3 regions of the Kocuria sp. CH-021 genome follow, and region 3 is predicted to be linked to each of the others. Evidence: riboswitches for the same ligand, from Rfam matches in the RefSeq annotation. Region 3 holds a riboswitch; each other region holds the start of a gene.

Region 1 (4,784 bases), on a different contig from region 3:
CCCGGTCGGGCACAAGGGTGCGCGGCTCACGAGCCAGATCTCCTTGCCCGGCCGGTACCTGGTCTACGTCCCGGGCGGGTCGATGACCGGGATCTCCCGGAAGCTGCCCGACGTCGAGCGTGCCCGGCTGAAGAAGATCCTCAAGGACCGGCTGCCGGACGGGGCGGGAGTCATCGTGCGCACCGCGGCCGAGGGGGCCTCCGAGCAGGAGCTCACCCACGACATCAACCGGCTGCGCGCCCAGTGGGAGCAGATCCAGGAGCGGGCCGGCTCGACGAAGACGCTGCCGCCCGAGATGCTCTACGCGGAACCGGACCTGACGATCAAGACCGTCCGCGACGTCTTCAACGAGGACTTCACCACCATGGTCGTCCAGGGCGACGAGGCGTGGGACAACATCGAGGCGTACGTGACCTACGTCGCGCCGGACCTGCTCGACCGGCTCCAGAAGTGGGACGAGGACGAGGACCTGTTCGTGAACTACCGCGTGGAGGAACAGATCCAGAAGGCACTCGAGCGCAAGGTCTTCCTGCCGTCGGGCGGCTCGCTCGTGATCGACCGGACCGAGGCGATGACGGTGGTCGACGTGAACACCGGCAAGTTCACCGGCTCCGGCGGCAACCTCGAGGAGACCGTCACCAAGAACAACCTGGAGGCGGCCGAGGAGATCGTCCGGCAGCTGCGGCTGCGGGACATCGGCGGGATCATCGTGATCGACTTCATCGACATGGTGCTCGAGTCCAACCGGGACCTCGTGCTGCGCCGGCTGGTGGAGTGCCTCGGCCGGGACCGCACCAAGCACCAGGTGGCGGAGGTGACCTCGCTGGGGCTCGTGCAGATGACGCGCAAGCGCATGGGCACCGGCCTGCTCGAGGTGTTCTCCGAGCCGTGCGAGCACTGCGCCGGTCGCGGCGTGGTGGTCCACGACCACCCGCTCGAGGGTCGCTCCGGCGGCGCCACGGGCGAGTCGCGCGACCAGCGGCCCAACCGGACGGAGCGCAAGCGCGGCCGCGGGGGCCGGGGCGAGCAGCAGCCGGCCCGGACGGAGCAGCGCTCCGTCGAGCCGGATCCCGCGGAGAAGGCCAAGGCCGAGGCCGCGCGGACGGCGTTCGCGACCATCGCCGCGGCCACCCACCACGAGGAGGCCGTCGCGGAGGAGCCGGCCCGTGCCGAGGAGACCGCCCCGCCGGCGGAGTCCCGGCCCGAGGGTTCGGGGCGCTCCCGGAAGAAGCGGCGCGGCAAGCGCAGCCGCAACCGCGGCCAGGGCGCGGACACCGCCGCCGAGCAGCAGCCGGGCACGGGGGAGGAGCCCGCCGCGTCCGCACCCGAGCAGGTCTCCGCTGAGGAGACCCCGGCCGGGCAGGGCTCGCGCCTGACGATCAAGGGTGAGGTCATCGAGCTGCCGCAGGGCCACGCCCCCGCGGAGGAGCCCGCCGAGGCCCGGCCGCTGAGCCTGGACTCCCTCGCGGAGGCCTTCGAGCACCCCTCGCCGGACGCGGCCTCCACTCCGCGGGAGCCGGCCGGAACGACGGGCGCCGCTGCGCAGGACACGGCCGCGCAGGACACGGCCGCGCGGGACACCGCCACGGAGGGCGCCCGGGCGGGGACCGCCGGGCAGCGGAGCGCGGGGCGCGCAGGCACGGCGCCGCAGGCTCCCGCCCCGGAGCAGCCGCGGGCGGACGCCGAGCCGGCGCGCCCCCGCCGGCGCTCCCGGCGGGCCTCGGCACCGGAGGCCCGCCCGGGCGAGGCCGAGGTGACCGCCGGGCAGGCGGCCACCGCGGAGGGCGCCCGGCACGAGGCCAAGGCCGTCGCCCAGCGCTCCCCGGAGGAGACCTCGGGCCGCGCGCCGACCGTCGTCGGCGTGGGGGTCAAGGCGGAGGACCTCACCAGCGGCCGGCCCGCCGAGCGCGGCTGAGCCGCCCCCGCGAGCAGCACGACGGAGGACCCCGACCGGAGCGGTCGGGGTCCTCCGTCGTCGTGCGCTCCGCCTCTCTGTCGGGCCGGGCACGGCGCGAGTAGCGTGGTGGCACGACACGCGGGCCGGCCGACCGGGCCGATCCGTCGGATCCCCGGCCCGCAGCCCCGAGGGGACAGCCATGAACAGCAAGCAGATCGTCCTCACCGCCGGCCGCGAGCTCTTCGGCGAGCGGGACGCCTCGGCCATCGACCGGCACTGGGCCCCGGACTACCGGCAGCACTCCGCGCTCGGGGCCGACGGCCGGGACGGCCTCCGCGCGGCGCTCGGGCAGCTGCCGGAGGACTTCCGCATCGACGTCCTGCGGGTGCTCGAGGACGGCGACATGGTCGCGGTCCACTGCGTCTACCACGGGTTCGGACCCGACCCCACGGCAGCGGTGGACGTGTTCCGGGTGTCGGAGGGAAAGATCGCCGAGCACTGGGACGCCCTGGCGCCCCTGCCCGGCGGTTCGGCCGGGACGCACCGGATCGACGGACCACGGCAGATCACCGGGCGCGAGCGCACCGGCGCGAACAAGGCAGCGGTGACCGAGTGGGTGCAGGAGCGGCTCATCGGCGCCGACCGGGACGCCCTCGAGGAGCTGGCCCGCGACCCGCGCTACGTGGAGCACGGCCCCGGCCCGGACGACCGGCTCGCCCGGCGCACCCTGCACCGGGTGCTCGGCGAGGGCGACCTCGTCCTCACCGTCACCGAGGCCCTGCTCGGTCCCGGCGAGGGAGGCGCCGAGCCCGGAGACCGCGTCCCGGCCGCCTGCTACGACCTGTGGCGGGTCTCGGACGGCCGGATCCTCGAGCACTGGGAGGTCTGCCAGCCCGTCCCGGAGCGGATGCCGCACGGCAACGGCTTCTTCTGAGCGTCAGGACGTCCCCACGAGCCCGATGGTGTCGGGCCGTGGGGAGCCGATCACCGGCGTGCCCCTCCGCCCGGACGGCAGCCCCCGAGGGCAGGACGGCCGGAATAACCCGAGCGCCGCGGACGGGGCCCTCCGGCGTCCCGGCGCACCTTCAGCGACTAGACTGGCAGGACACCTGACACGGGGTGCCGCGCGAGCGGCTGAGAACACACCCGTCGAACCTGATCTAGCCAGTACTAGCGAAGGGATGTCGCAGATGCGCGATGCCGTACCCACGTCCGCCGGAACACCGGGAGCCGTCCGGCCGGTACCACCGGACCCCGCGCTCGCCGAGGACGCCGCCGCGGCCCTGGAGGACCTGCGCTCCGCGGCGCCGCTGGTGCAGTGCATCACCAATGCCGTGGTCACCAACTTCACGGCCAACGCGCTGCTCGCCGTGGGCGCGTCCCCGGCGATGACCGACATCCAGGGCGAGGGCGGGGTCTTCGCGGAGCTCGCGGACGGCCTGCTCGTCAACACCGGCACGCCCACCGCCGAGCAGCGCGGCGCCGCCTATGAGGCCGTCGGGGCTCGGCACCGCGCCGGCCGGGCGTGGGTCCTCGATCCCGTGGCGGTGGGCGCCCTGCCCGTGCGCACCGCGCTGGCCCGCGACCTGCTCGAGTTCCGGCCCGCGATCGTGCGCGGCAACGCCTCCGAGATCATGGCTCTCGCCGGCGGCTCCGGCGGGCGGGGCACGGACGCCACGCACGGCGTCGAGGCCGCCCGTGACGCCGCCGCCACGCTCGCCGAGCGGGCCGGCTCGGCGGTGGCCGTGTCCGGGCCCGTGGACCTCGTGCGCTCCCCGGACGGCACCGTCGTCCGCGTCCCGCACGGCACGCCGCTGCTGACCCGCATCACCGGCGGGGGCTGCGCCCTGGGCGCCCTCATGGCCGCATTCACCGCCGTGCGCACGGACCCCGGCGCGGCGGCCGTGGCCGCCACCACGGTGTACACCCTCGCCGCCGAGGACGCGGCCGCCGACGCCTCCGGCCCCGGGTCCTTCGCCGTGGCCCTGCTGGACCGCCTGTACGCCGTGACGCCGGAGCAGGTCGCCGCCCGGGCGGAGCTGGTGCGCGAGGAGGTGGCCCGGTGAGCCCGCGCCTCGATCCCGCGGCCCTGGCCCTGCACCTCGTGACGGACACCGCCCTCAGCGCGCCCCGGCCGGTCCCGGACGTCGTGGCCGCCGCCGTGCGCGGGGGCGCCACCATGGTCCAGGTCCGCGCGAAGGACGCCCCGGTCCGTGATCTCGTCGCCCTGCTGACGGCCGTCGCCGAGCGCGTGGGCCGGCAGGTCCCCGTGCTCGTGGACGACCGCGCGGACGTGTACCTTGCCGCCCGCGCGGCCGGCGCCCCCGTGGCCGGGGTGCACGTCGGGCAGACGGACCTGCCCGTGGCGCTCGCCCGGCGGATCTGCGGCCCCGACGCCGTGCTGGGCCTCAGCGCGGCCACGGCCGAGGAGCTCGACACCGCCTCCGCGCTGCCCGCCGGCACGGTCGACTACCTGGGCGTCGGGGCGGTGCGGGCGACGCGCACCAAGCCCGACCACCCCGAGCCGCTGGGCGTCGAGGGCTTCGCCCGCGCGGCGGCGCGCACCTCTCTGCCCTGCCTGGCCATCGGCGGGGTGCAGGCCGAGGACGCCGCCGCCCTGCGCGCCGCGGGCGCCGCCGGGCTGGCCGTGGTCTCCGGGATCTGCGCCGCTCCCGACCCCGCGGCCGCTGCCGCCCGCTACGTGCGCGCCTTCGGCGCGGCGCCCGCCGAGGAGGTGGCGCTGTGAGCGCACGCGTGCCCCGCGTCCTGGCCGTCGCCGGCACCGACCCCACGGGCGGGGCCGGCCAGCACGCGGACCTCAAGTCGATCGCCGCGATGGGCGGCTACGGGATGAGCGCCGTCACCGCCGTCGTCGTGCAGAACACCG
Region 2 (4,784 bases), on a different contig from region 3:
CGATCCGACGGCCGATCCGGCGGCCGATCCGACGGCCCAAGGCCCGACCGACGCCCCGACCGATGCCCCGACCGATGCCCCCGAGGAGGACCGCCCGTGATGGAGATCGCCGTGGCCGTCGCGGCCGTGCTGCTCAGCGCGGCCGCGGCGGGCACCCTGTACCGCCTCGCCAAGGGTCCCTCCCTGCTGGACCGGGTGGTGGCCACCGACGTGCTGCTGGCCGTCGTCGCGGCCGCCCTCGCCGTGGAGATGGCCTACCACGGGCACCTCAACAACCTGATCCTCATGGTGATCGTCTCCCTGGTCGGCTTCATCGGCTCGGTGACGGTGGCCCGCTTCGCCACCCAGACCGCCGAGCACGGGCGGTGAGCGCCGTGCTGGACACCGTCCTGGACGCCGCCGCGGCCGTGTGCCTCGTGGTCGGCGCGCTGATGTCCCTCGCGGCCGCGATCGGCCTGGTCCGCTTCCCGGACCTGCTGACGCGCATGCACGCCGGCACCAAGCCGCAGGTCTTCGGGCTGCTCCTGATGCTCACGGCGGTCGCGCTGGAGAACCGTGATCCCGTCATGATCCCGCTCATCGTCCTCGGCTGGATCTTCCAGCTGCTCACCGTGCCCGTCTCGGCGCACATGGTGGGACGGTCCACGTACCGTTCCAAGCACCTCAATCGGAACACGCTCACGCAGGACGACCTACAGGAGGTGCTCAACCGGGCAGGGAAGAGCGCCACAGAGAGCGCCATGGAGAGGGCCACGGAGAGCGCCGGGGAGAGCCACGGAGAGGATGCCGCGGGGAGCGCCGCCGGGGATGCCGCCGGGCGCGCCGCCGCGGGGACTCCGGCGCCGAGCGCGGACGGCCGGCGAGCGGACGGACAGCAGACTGACGGATCGGCGGGGACGCGTTAGGCTGGTCGGGATCGACAGGGCGCACTCGCGTCCCCCGGACGACAAGGAGCAGCACTCCATGAACGACAAGGTCATCGAACTCCTCGGCACCGGCGCCTCGCTGGGCGGCGTGGTCCTCTCGCACAAGGTGCTCGGCTCGGTCTGGACGCGCGTCACGGGCAACCCGCCGCCGGCCAAGAACCCGGACCCCAGCGAGACCTGGACGGCCATCATCATCTGGTCCGTCATCACCGGCCTCGTCGGCACCATCATCAAGGTCGCCGTGCACCGGCAGGTCGCGAAGATGGAGAACAAGTCCCAGGAGAACCCCAAGGCCTCGAGCCAGGCCGAGGTCTGAGCGCAGGGCGCACCTCGTGAGGGGCCCGTCCGGTCGCACACCGCTGCGGTGCGCGACCGGACGGGCCCCTTCGTCGTGCTGACCCCTTCGTCGTGCGGCCCCCGCACAGCGGGGGCATCCGGAACCAGCACGGCGGCGTGCGGAAGGGGCGCCGCAGCGTCGCGGCGGGATGCTGGTGCCTGCGGACGTGCACGGGCGGCCGGGCGGCGGGGTAGACTCGGTGGCACTGAACGACAGGGGAGCGCCCCGCCCGGGACACCGGCGTGGCGCTGAGAGTGCGGATCGCCGCAGACCCTCGAACCTGCTCCGGTTAGCACCGGCGAAGGGAGTCGAGCATCTCAGGGGTGTTCCCCGGGAGCGCGCCACCGGCGCGGCCCGGAGGAATCCCGTCCCCTCCTGGCACCGACGGCTCGCTGAGCCCAGGAGGAACCCACCGTGAACACCACCACCCACCGCCCCGCCCGCCGCCCCGGCACGTCCGGCGCCTCGTCCTGGCGCGTCGTCGACATCGTCGTGGCCGCCGTCCTCGCCGCCGTGTGCGCGGTCGTCTTCTGGGCGTGGTCGAACCTGCTCTACCCCGTGGTCGGCACGGCCGCGGTCGCCTACCCGCCCGCCGTGGGCCTGATCGCCGGCGGCTGGCTCGTGGCCGGCGTGCTCGGCGGACTGATCATCCGCAAGCCCGGTGCCGCGCTGTTCTGCGAGCTGCTCGCCGCCGTGATCGAGAGCTTCCTGGGAACCCACTTCGGCCTGCTCGTGGTCCTCTCCGGCCTCGTCCAGGGCGTCGGCGCCGAGCTGGCCTTCGCCGCCTTCCGGTACCGCCGCTTCGACGCCCTCACGGCGGCCGTCGCAGGCGCCGTGAGCGGGATCTTCCTGGGCGTGCACGAGAACATCCTCTACAACTACGAGTGGGCGCTCGGCCACCAGGTGGTCTACGTGCTCCTGACGGCCGTCTCCGGGGCGGTGCTCGCCGGCCTCCTCATGCACGCCGTGGTGCGGGCGCTCGCGGGCACCGGCGTCCTGCAGGGCCTCGCCTCCGGGCGGGCCGTGCGGCGATGACGGCGCCCACGGCCCAGCGCCGTGCGGTGCCCGCCGCCCGCGGCGCGCGCGTCGAGGCCCGCGGCTTCGGCTGGCACCACCCCGGGCGGGACACGGCGGCGCTGCGCGGCCTCGACCTCGTGGTGGAGCCTGGGGAGCGAGTGCTCCTGCTGGGACCCAGCGGGGCGGGCAAGTCCACCCTCCTGCACGCCCTGGCCGGGGTCCTCCACGACGACGACGGGCAGTCCGGGTCCGGCGAGCTGCTGCTCGACGGCATGCCGCCGCATCAGGCGCGGGGCCGCGCCGGACTCGTGCAGCAGGACCCCGAGTCCCAGGTGGTGCTGTCCCGGATCGGTGACGACACCGCCTTCGGCCTCGAGAACCTCGCGGTGCCCCGGGAACAGATCTGGCCGCGGGTGCGGGCGGCGCTCGACGACGTGGGCCTCGACCTCCCGCTCGGGCACTCCACCGCGGCCCTGTCGGGCGGGCAGAAGCAGCGCCTCGCGCTCGCCGGCGCCGTGGCCATGAGCCCCGGGCTGCTGCTGCTCGACGAGCCGACCGCCAATCTGGATCCTGCCGGCGTGCGGCAGGTCCGCGACGCCGTGGTGGCCTGCCTGGACCGCAGCGGTGCCACGCTCGTGGTCGTGGAGCACCGCGTGGCCGTGTGGGCCGAGGTCGTGGACCGTGTCCTGGTGCTCGGCCACGACGGGGGCATCGCCCACGACGGGTCCCCGGAGCAGGTGCTCGGCGCGGCGGCCGACGAGCTCAGCAGGGCGGGGGTGTGGGTCCCCGGCCGGGTGCCGGCCACGCGCGCGCCGGCGCGCCGGTCCGAGCAGGAGCGTCCGGAACGGGAGCGTGCCGGGCTGTCCTGTCCTGAGCAGGAGCGTGCCGGGCCCGAGCGCCCTGGACGGGAGGGTGCCGGGCAGTCCTGTCCTGAGCAGGAGCATCCCGAGCGGGAGCGTGCCGGTCAGGAGCGTCCCGCGCAGGACGGTCGGCTGCTGAGCGCCACCGGTCTGTGCGTCTCCCGCAGCCAGCCCTCGGCACGCCAGCTGCGCGCCCGCCGCCGGGCGCGGCGGCGCGGACGCACCCCGGACGACGCCGCCGTGGGACGGGACCTGCCCACGGCGGTCGAGGACGTCCGCCTGAGCCTGCACCGTGGCCGCGCGCTGGCCCTCACCGGGCCCAACGGCGCCGGGAAGTCCACGCTGGCGCTGACGCTCGCGGGCTTGCTGGCCCCCGTGCGCGGCACTGTCACCGCGCACCCGCGCCTCGACCGCGGGGCGGGTCCGGACCCTCTCGACTGGAGCGGCCGGGAGCTCGTGGCCCGGATCGGAACCGTCTTCCAGGAGCCCGAGCACCAGTTCCTGCGCGCCACGGTGCGCGCCGAGCTCGAGCACGGCCCCCGGCTGGCGGGCACCCCGGCGGCCGAGCGGCAGCGGCGCACGGACGAGCTGCTTGGCCGGCTGCGTCTCGCCCACCTGGCCGACGCCAACCCGTTCACCCTCTCCGGCGGAGAGAAGCGGCGGCTGTCGGTGGCCACGGTGCTCGCCACGGACCCGGACGTGCTGGTCCTCGACGAACCCACGTTCGGCCAGGACGCCCTGACGTGGGCGGAGCTCGTGGACCTGCTCGTGGAGCTGCTCGACGCCGGCACCTCGGTCCTGGCCGTGACGCACGACGAGGACTTCGTGCGGGCCCTCGGCGCCGAGGTGCTCGAGCTCGGGACGCCCGGACCCCGCACTCCCGTGAGCCGTGTCCTCGAGGCCCGCACTCCGGAGCAGCCCGGTCCGGAGCAGCCCGCCCCGGAGCCGCGCGTCCCCGGTTCCCGCACGGCAGAGTCCGGTGTCCTCGGGATCTCCGCACCGAAGCCGCACGTGCCGGGGCCTCGCACCTCCGGATCCGGTGTCCTCGAGGCCCGCACTCCGGAGCAGCCCGCCCCTGAGCCGCACGTCCCCGGTCCCCGCAGCCCGCAGGACGGCCGTCCGGGGCCGCCCCACCGTCCGCCGCCCCGGTCCCGGCCGGCGGGGGAGCCGGTCCGATGAGCGCTCCCGCGATCGCGCCGTCGTCCCGGACCTCCCTGCTGGGACGGACGAACGCGGTGGTCAAACTGGCCGGGGCGCTGCTGCTGACCGTGGTGCTCGTGCTCAGCGCGGACCCCGTGACGTCGGGGACCGTGCTGCTGGGCGAGCTGCTCCTCCTGGCGCTGGCGGGGCAGCACCCGCTCGCGCTGCTGCGCCGGGCGTGGCCCGTGGTCGTGGCGGCCCTCGTGAGCGGGTGGGGCACGGCGCTGCTCGCCGAGGACTCCGGACCGGTGCTCCTGGATCTGGGCGTCACCGGGATCTCGGCCGGCGCGCTGGCCGCAGGCGCGGCGATCGCCCTCCGCGGGCTGGCACTGGCACTGCCCGGGCTGATCCTGGTGCTCACCACGGACCCCACGGACCTCGCCGACGGCCTCGCGCAGACACTCCGCCTCCCGGCCCGCTTCGTGCTGGCGTCCCTGGCCGCGC
Region 3 (4,784 bases):
CGAAGACCTTGAAGCCGCGGGCCACGAGCTGCTCAGTGGCGTCGAGGAGCTCCACCACGTCGGGCAGCAGCGTGTCCTCGTCGGCGATGACCTCGAGCTTCACCCAGTCGGTCTCGAGCGCCTCCCGCCCGAGCTCGGCGGTCAGCAGCGCGTCCCGGGCGGTGTAGCAGCCGGCGGTGTTGGGCAGGATCCGGATGTCGTTGCGCTCGAGCATCGCGAAGAGGGAGTCCCCCTGACCGGGTGCGTAGCGGCGCAGGGCCACGGTGGTCAGCTCGGTGCCGGAGGCCAGCAGCGCCTGCTCGAGGGTGTGCAGCGAGCTGAGGCCTCCGGTGCCCATGATCAGCCGGGAGGACAGTTCCGTGCCGTCGAGCACCAGCGGGTCGTGTATGGGGTGGGGGTGCGGGTGGGTCACGTCAGCCTCCTTGGACAGCGGTGATGATCTCGACGGCCTGGCCCTCGGCCACGGGCGTGCGGGCCCAGCGGCTGCGGGGGACGACCGCGGCGTCCACGGCCACGGCGACGCCGAGGCGCCCGCCGTCCCGCGGGGCGCCGTCCGGGCCCAGGGCGCGGCCGACGGTCTCGGCGACGAGGTCGACGACGGTGGCGTCCTCCGCCGCCGTGTGCGGCCGGCCGTTGAGGGTGATGGCGGTCATCGGGTGCTCCTGTTCCCGGGGCCGGGCCCGGCGGCGGCCGGGGCGGGGTCCCCTCGACGGGCCTCGACGGGGCGGTCGAAGCGGTGCGGGTCGGTGGTGGCGAGGTGCTCGGCGTCGGCGCCGGGGTCCGGCCCGGCGCCGCCGGCGACGAGCTGCGCGGCGAGCCGGGCGGCCAGCGGGGCCAGCAGGACGCCGTGGCGGAAGTAGCCGGTGGAGACCACGAGCCCCGGCACGGGCGTGCCGTCCGGGTCGCGGACCCGCCCCAGGTACGGGATGTCGTCCGGGGTGCCGGGCCGGGCGCGGGCCAGCACCTCGACGAGCTCGAGGTCGGTGACGCCGGGCACCAGCGCCTGGGCGTCGCGCAGCAGCCGGAACACGCCGCCGGCGCTGGGTCCGGCGAGGTCGTCCTCGCGGGAGGTCGCCCCGATCACCACGGTCCCGTCGGTGCGGGGCACCAGGTAGACGGGTGTCCCGTGCACCAGGCCGCGGACGGTGCGCTCGAGCAGCTCGGGCGCTCCGGCGGGGACCCGGGCGCGCAGGATGTCCCCGTGCACCGGGCGCAGGGGCGGGTGCCAGCCCTCCGGCAGCTCCTCGAGGTCGCCGAGGCCGGTCCCCGGGGCGAGCACGGTCCAGGACGCCGAGACCATCCCGCCGTCGGCCAGGCGGACACCGGTCACGGCGCCCTCGGCGCTGCGGCGCAGTCCCGTGGCGCGGCCGTGGACGAGGCGGGCCGGCCCGCCGTCGCGCCCGCCCGGGAGGCCGGGGAGCCCGGCGCCCTCCGGGGACCGCAGGGACCCCGGAGATTCCGGGGATTCCCGGGATTCCGACGAGGCCGGGGACCGGGAGGGTCCCGGGGATGCCGGGGGCTTTGGTGGCTGAGCGGACTCGGAAGGCTCCGAGGGCTCCGGGGCGGTGAGGGCGGCGAGCAGTCCGGCCACGAGGCCGCGCGGGTCCACCTGGTGGTCGTCGGGGATCCGGAACGCGGCGGACAGCCGGGGGCTCAGGGCCGGTTCGAGGGCCCGGGCGGCCCGCAGGCTCAGCTGCTCCACGGTCATGCCGTGCCGGGCCTGCAGCTCGCGGAGGTCCGCCAGGGCCTGCCGGTCGGCGGCGTCCACACCGCAGACCAGGGTCTCGGTGGCCCGGTGGCCCACCGTCCCGCCGGCGGCCTGCTCGAGGGCGGCCACGAACGCCGGGTACTCGGCCGCCGAGGCGGTCATGAGGGGGTAGAGGGGCTCCTGCTGGTACTGCACCTCGCTCACCGGGGCCAGCATCCCGGCCGCGGCGCGGCTGGCGCCGGAGCCCGGCTCGGGGTCCACCACGGCCACGGAGCGGCCGCGGCGGCGCAGCTCCCAGGCGGTGGCCAGGCCGATCACCCCCGCGCCGACCACGACGACGTCGGCCCGGACGTGCACGGGCTGCTCGACCAGAGGATGGGGCGCGGTCGCCGGGGCGGGGTGCGCAGACGTCACTCGGGCTGTCCTTTCCTACGGCGGCATGACCCGCATCAGGTGTGGCGGTCGGCGCTGGACGCCCTCTCAGCCCCCGGTGAGGCTCCCGCAGAACCGCTGACCTATCATCAGCGTGTGACCCAGCATACCCGTGCCGCCTCCGCCCCCGCCGACTCCGTCCCCGCCGACTCCGTCCCCGCTGACTCCTCCCTGCGCGACGCCCGGACGGCCGCGCTCCACGCCGCCCGGCTGTACGTGTGCACGGACGCCCGCCGGAACCGGGGTGACCTCGAGGAGTTCCTGCACGCGGCGTACGCCGGCGGCGCGGACATCGTCCAGCTGCGGGACAAGAGCATCGACGCGGACGAGGAGATCGCCGCGCTGCGGCTGCTGGGCCGGGTCGCCGCCGAGTACGACGCCCTGTTCGCCGTCAACGACCGCGCCGACATCGCCGCCCTCGTGGGCGCCGACGTCTTCCACGTGGGCCAGCACGACCTCTCCCCCGCGCAGGCCCGGCAGCTGCTGGGCTCCGACGTGCTGATCGGGCGCTCCACCCACGACCTCGGCCAGGCCCGGGAGGCGCTGGAGGACCCGGACGTCGACTACTTCTGCACCGGCCCCGTCTGGGCCACGCCCACCAAGCCGGGGCGCCCCGCCACCGGCCTGGAGTTCGTCCGCGCGGTCGCCGAGCTCACGGAGGCCCGGCTCGCCGCGGGCCCGGAGGTCCTGCCCGTGCCGTGGTTCGCCATCGGCGGCATCGACGAGCCGCGGCTCCCGCAGGTGCTGGCGGCCGGGGCGCGCGGCGTCGTCGTCGTCCGCGCCGTCACCGAGGCCCCCGATCCCCGGGTCGCCGCGGGGCAGCTGCGCAGCCTGCTCCCCGCCTGATCCCTCCCCGGCTCCCCGCCTGCGCTCAGCACGTTCTGAGAGCATGGACCCACGGACGACGACGGAGGAGTGGCCCATGGACCCCGAGCTCGACCCCCAGGTGCGGCACGCGGTGGAGCGTCCCGCGGAGACCGCCCGCGGCCCGGAGGACGTGCAGCTGCGCGTCCGGCTGGCCGGTGAGCCCGCCCGCCGCGCGCTCGGCACCCACTGGGAGCAGGGCGCCCCGGAGGACGCCGCGCCGGGCGACGACCGGCTGGCCGCGGCCGTGCTGCTCGCCACCCTCTTCGGCGACACCTTCTGGCTGGAGCGCGCGGCCCGGCTGCCCAGCGACGTGCCGGGGTGCCCGTCCGCCCCGCCGAGCGGGCTGCTGGAGCTGACCCGGGTGCCGGGCGCCCGGGCGGCGCTGTCCTCGGTGCTCGAGCGCCCGCTGCTGACCGGGCTCCTGGAGTGGGGCACGAACCCCCTGCCGGAGCAGCCCCCGCTCGCCGTGGCGCGGGCCGCCCGGGACCTGGGCGTTCCCGACGACGGGCGCGTCTACAAGGTGGTGCGCCGCCGCGCCGAGCGCTTCCTGGCGCGGGAGCACGACGGCTCCGAGCCGCTCGAGCAGTTCGTGACCCTGCTGACCGAGGCGGAGAAGGGCCACCGCGAGGACGGCCCCGTGCTCTCGGGCGAGGCCCTGCCGCCGACGCCGGGCCCGGTCGCGGGACCGCCGCCCGCCCCGGCGCCGCCCGCGGCGGGCGGTCCCGGCGCAGGGTCGCCGCCACCGGAGGCCCCGCCCGCGGACCCGCCCGAGGCGCCGCGGTGGGGCGTGAGTCCCGCGACGCCGGCTCCCCCGCCGCCCGGGCAGTACCCCGGCCAGGGGGCTCCCGGTCAGGGCGCACCGGGATACGGCGGACCCGGGTACGGCGCCCCTCAGTACGGCGCTCCCGGGCACGGCGCCGAGCAGGGAACGCCCGCAGGACCGGGAGCGGGTGGGCAGGGACCCTCCGGACCGGTGTTCGGCCCCGGTCCGGGCGGCTGGCCGCCGCGCCCGGCCGAGCCCGAGGAGGACGACTCCGACAACCTCAAGGCCTGGGGCATCGTCTTCCTGGTGATCCTGGGCGTCATCGCCGCCCTGATCTTCGTCCTCTGACCGGTCCTCCGGCCACGGGGCTGCCACGGGGCCGCCACGGGTCCGCCGTGGCTCCGGCGCGGCTCGGGCCGCGGCGAGCGCGGACGGCGCGGCGGCCCGGTCACGGCGCCCGCGCCCGTGACCGGGCGGCCCCCGGAGAGTCCTACCGACCATTTACTTGCCTCGGAAAGCTTCTCGGGCTAGCATTGGGGACACATCAACCAATGCGCTGCCCACGCCGACGGAGAACCCCGAGATGCCGATCTTTCCCCAGAACCCCGCCCCCGAGAGCCTGACGAGGCGCCCTGCCGAGGACCTGCTGTCCGCCGGCACCCGCATGGGCGCCGTGGAGCTGCTGGTCTCCAACCTGGACACGATGGTCGCCTACTACTCGGATGCCATCACCCTCGACGTGCTCGCCCACTCCGGGGACACCGCGGTGCTGGGCCGGGACGGCCGGACAGTGATGCTGCTGCGCCAGGTCAAGGAGCTGCCGCCGGCCCGCCGCGGGCAGGCCGGGCTGTTCCATACCGCGGTGGTCTTCGAGGACGAGCCCGCCCTGGCCGCGGCGCTGGCGTCCGTGGCGACCGTGGCGCCCCGCTCCTTCACCGGCAGCGCCGACCACCTCTACAGCCAGGCCTTCTACTTCGACGACCCCGAGGGCAACGGCGTGGAGCTCTACGCCGA

What was found. A riboswitch is a leader RNA that binds a small molecule or an ion and turns the genes downstream of it on or off. The one in region 3 is predicted to bind thiamine pyrophosphate.
Region 1: it holds a riboswitch for thiamine pyrophosphate, as region 3 does, so the genes downstream of both, thiM (hydroxyethylthiazole kinase) here and ACPYN7_RS16090 (FAD-dependent oxidoreductase) in region 3, are expected to answer to the same signal.
Region 2: it holds a riboswitch for thiamine pyrophosphate, as region 3 does, so the genes downstream of both, ACPYN7_RS02600 (ECF transporter S component) here and ACPYN7_RS16090 (FAD-dependent oxidoreductase) in region 3, are expected to answer to the same signal.

Annotation. Positions count from the first base shown of each region.
Region 1 covers NZ_JBNAFK010000004.1:46,706-51,489, forward strand. Annotated here, with positions in the region: gene ACPYN7_RS03965 (Rne/Rng family ribonuclease) at 1-1,915, shown strand, start outside; gene ACPYN7_RS03970 (nuclear transport factor 2 family protein) at 2,097-2,831, shown strand; TPP riboswitch at 3,003-3,096, shown strand; gene thiM (hydroxyethylthiazole kinase) at 3,088-3,963, shown strand; gene thiE (thiamine phosphate synthase) at 3,960-4,643, shown strand; gene ACPYN7_RS03985 (bifunctional hydroxymethylpyrimidine kinase/phosphomethylpyrimidine kinase) at 4,640-4,784, shown strand, end outside.
Region 2 covers NZ_JBNAFK010000003.1:19,411-24,194, reverse strand. Annotated here, with positions in the region: gene ACPYN7_RS02620 (Na+/H+ antiporter subunit E) at 1-100, shown strand, start outside; gene ACPYN7_RS02615 (monovalent cation/H+ antiporter complex subunit F) at 97-369, shown strand; gene mnhG (monovalent cation/H(+) antiporter subunit G) at 366-905, shown strand; gene ACPYN7_RS02605 (DUF4235 domain-containing protein) at 964-1,242, shown strand; TPP riboswitch at 1,468-1,587, shown strand; gene ACPYN7_RS02600 (ECF transporter S component) at 1,678-2,298, shown strand; gene ACPYN7_RS02595 (ABC transporter ATP-binding protein) at 2,295-4,319, shown strand; gene ACPYN7_RS02590 (energy-coupling factor transporter transmembrane component T family protein) at 4,316-4,784, shown strand, end outside.
Region 3 covers NZ_JBNAFK010000026.1:14,075-18,858, reverse strand. Annotated here, with positions in the region: gene ACPYN7_RS16100 (thiazole synthase) at 1-412, opposite strand, end outside; gene thiS (sulfur carrier protein ThiS) at 414-653, opposite strand; gene ACPYN7_RS16090 (FAD-dependent oxidoreductase) at 650-2,122, opposite strand; TPP riboswitch at 2,118-2,221, opposite strand; gene thiE (thiamine phosphate synthase) at 2,357-2,986, shown strand; gene ACPYN7_RS16080 (hypothetical protein) at 3,063-4,118, shown strand; gene ACPYN7_RS16075 (VOC family protein) at 4,354-4,784, shown strand, end outside.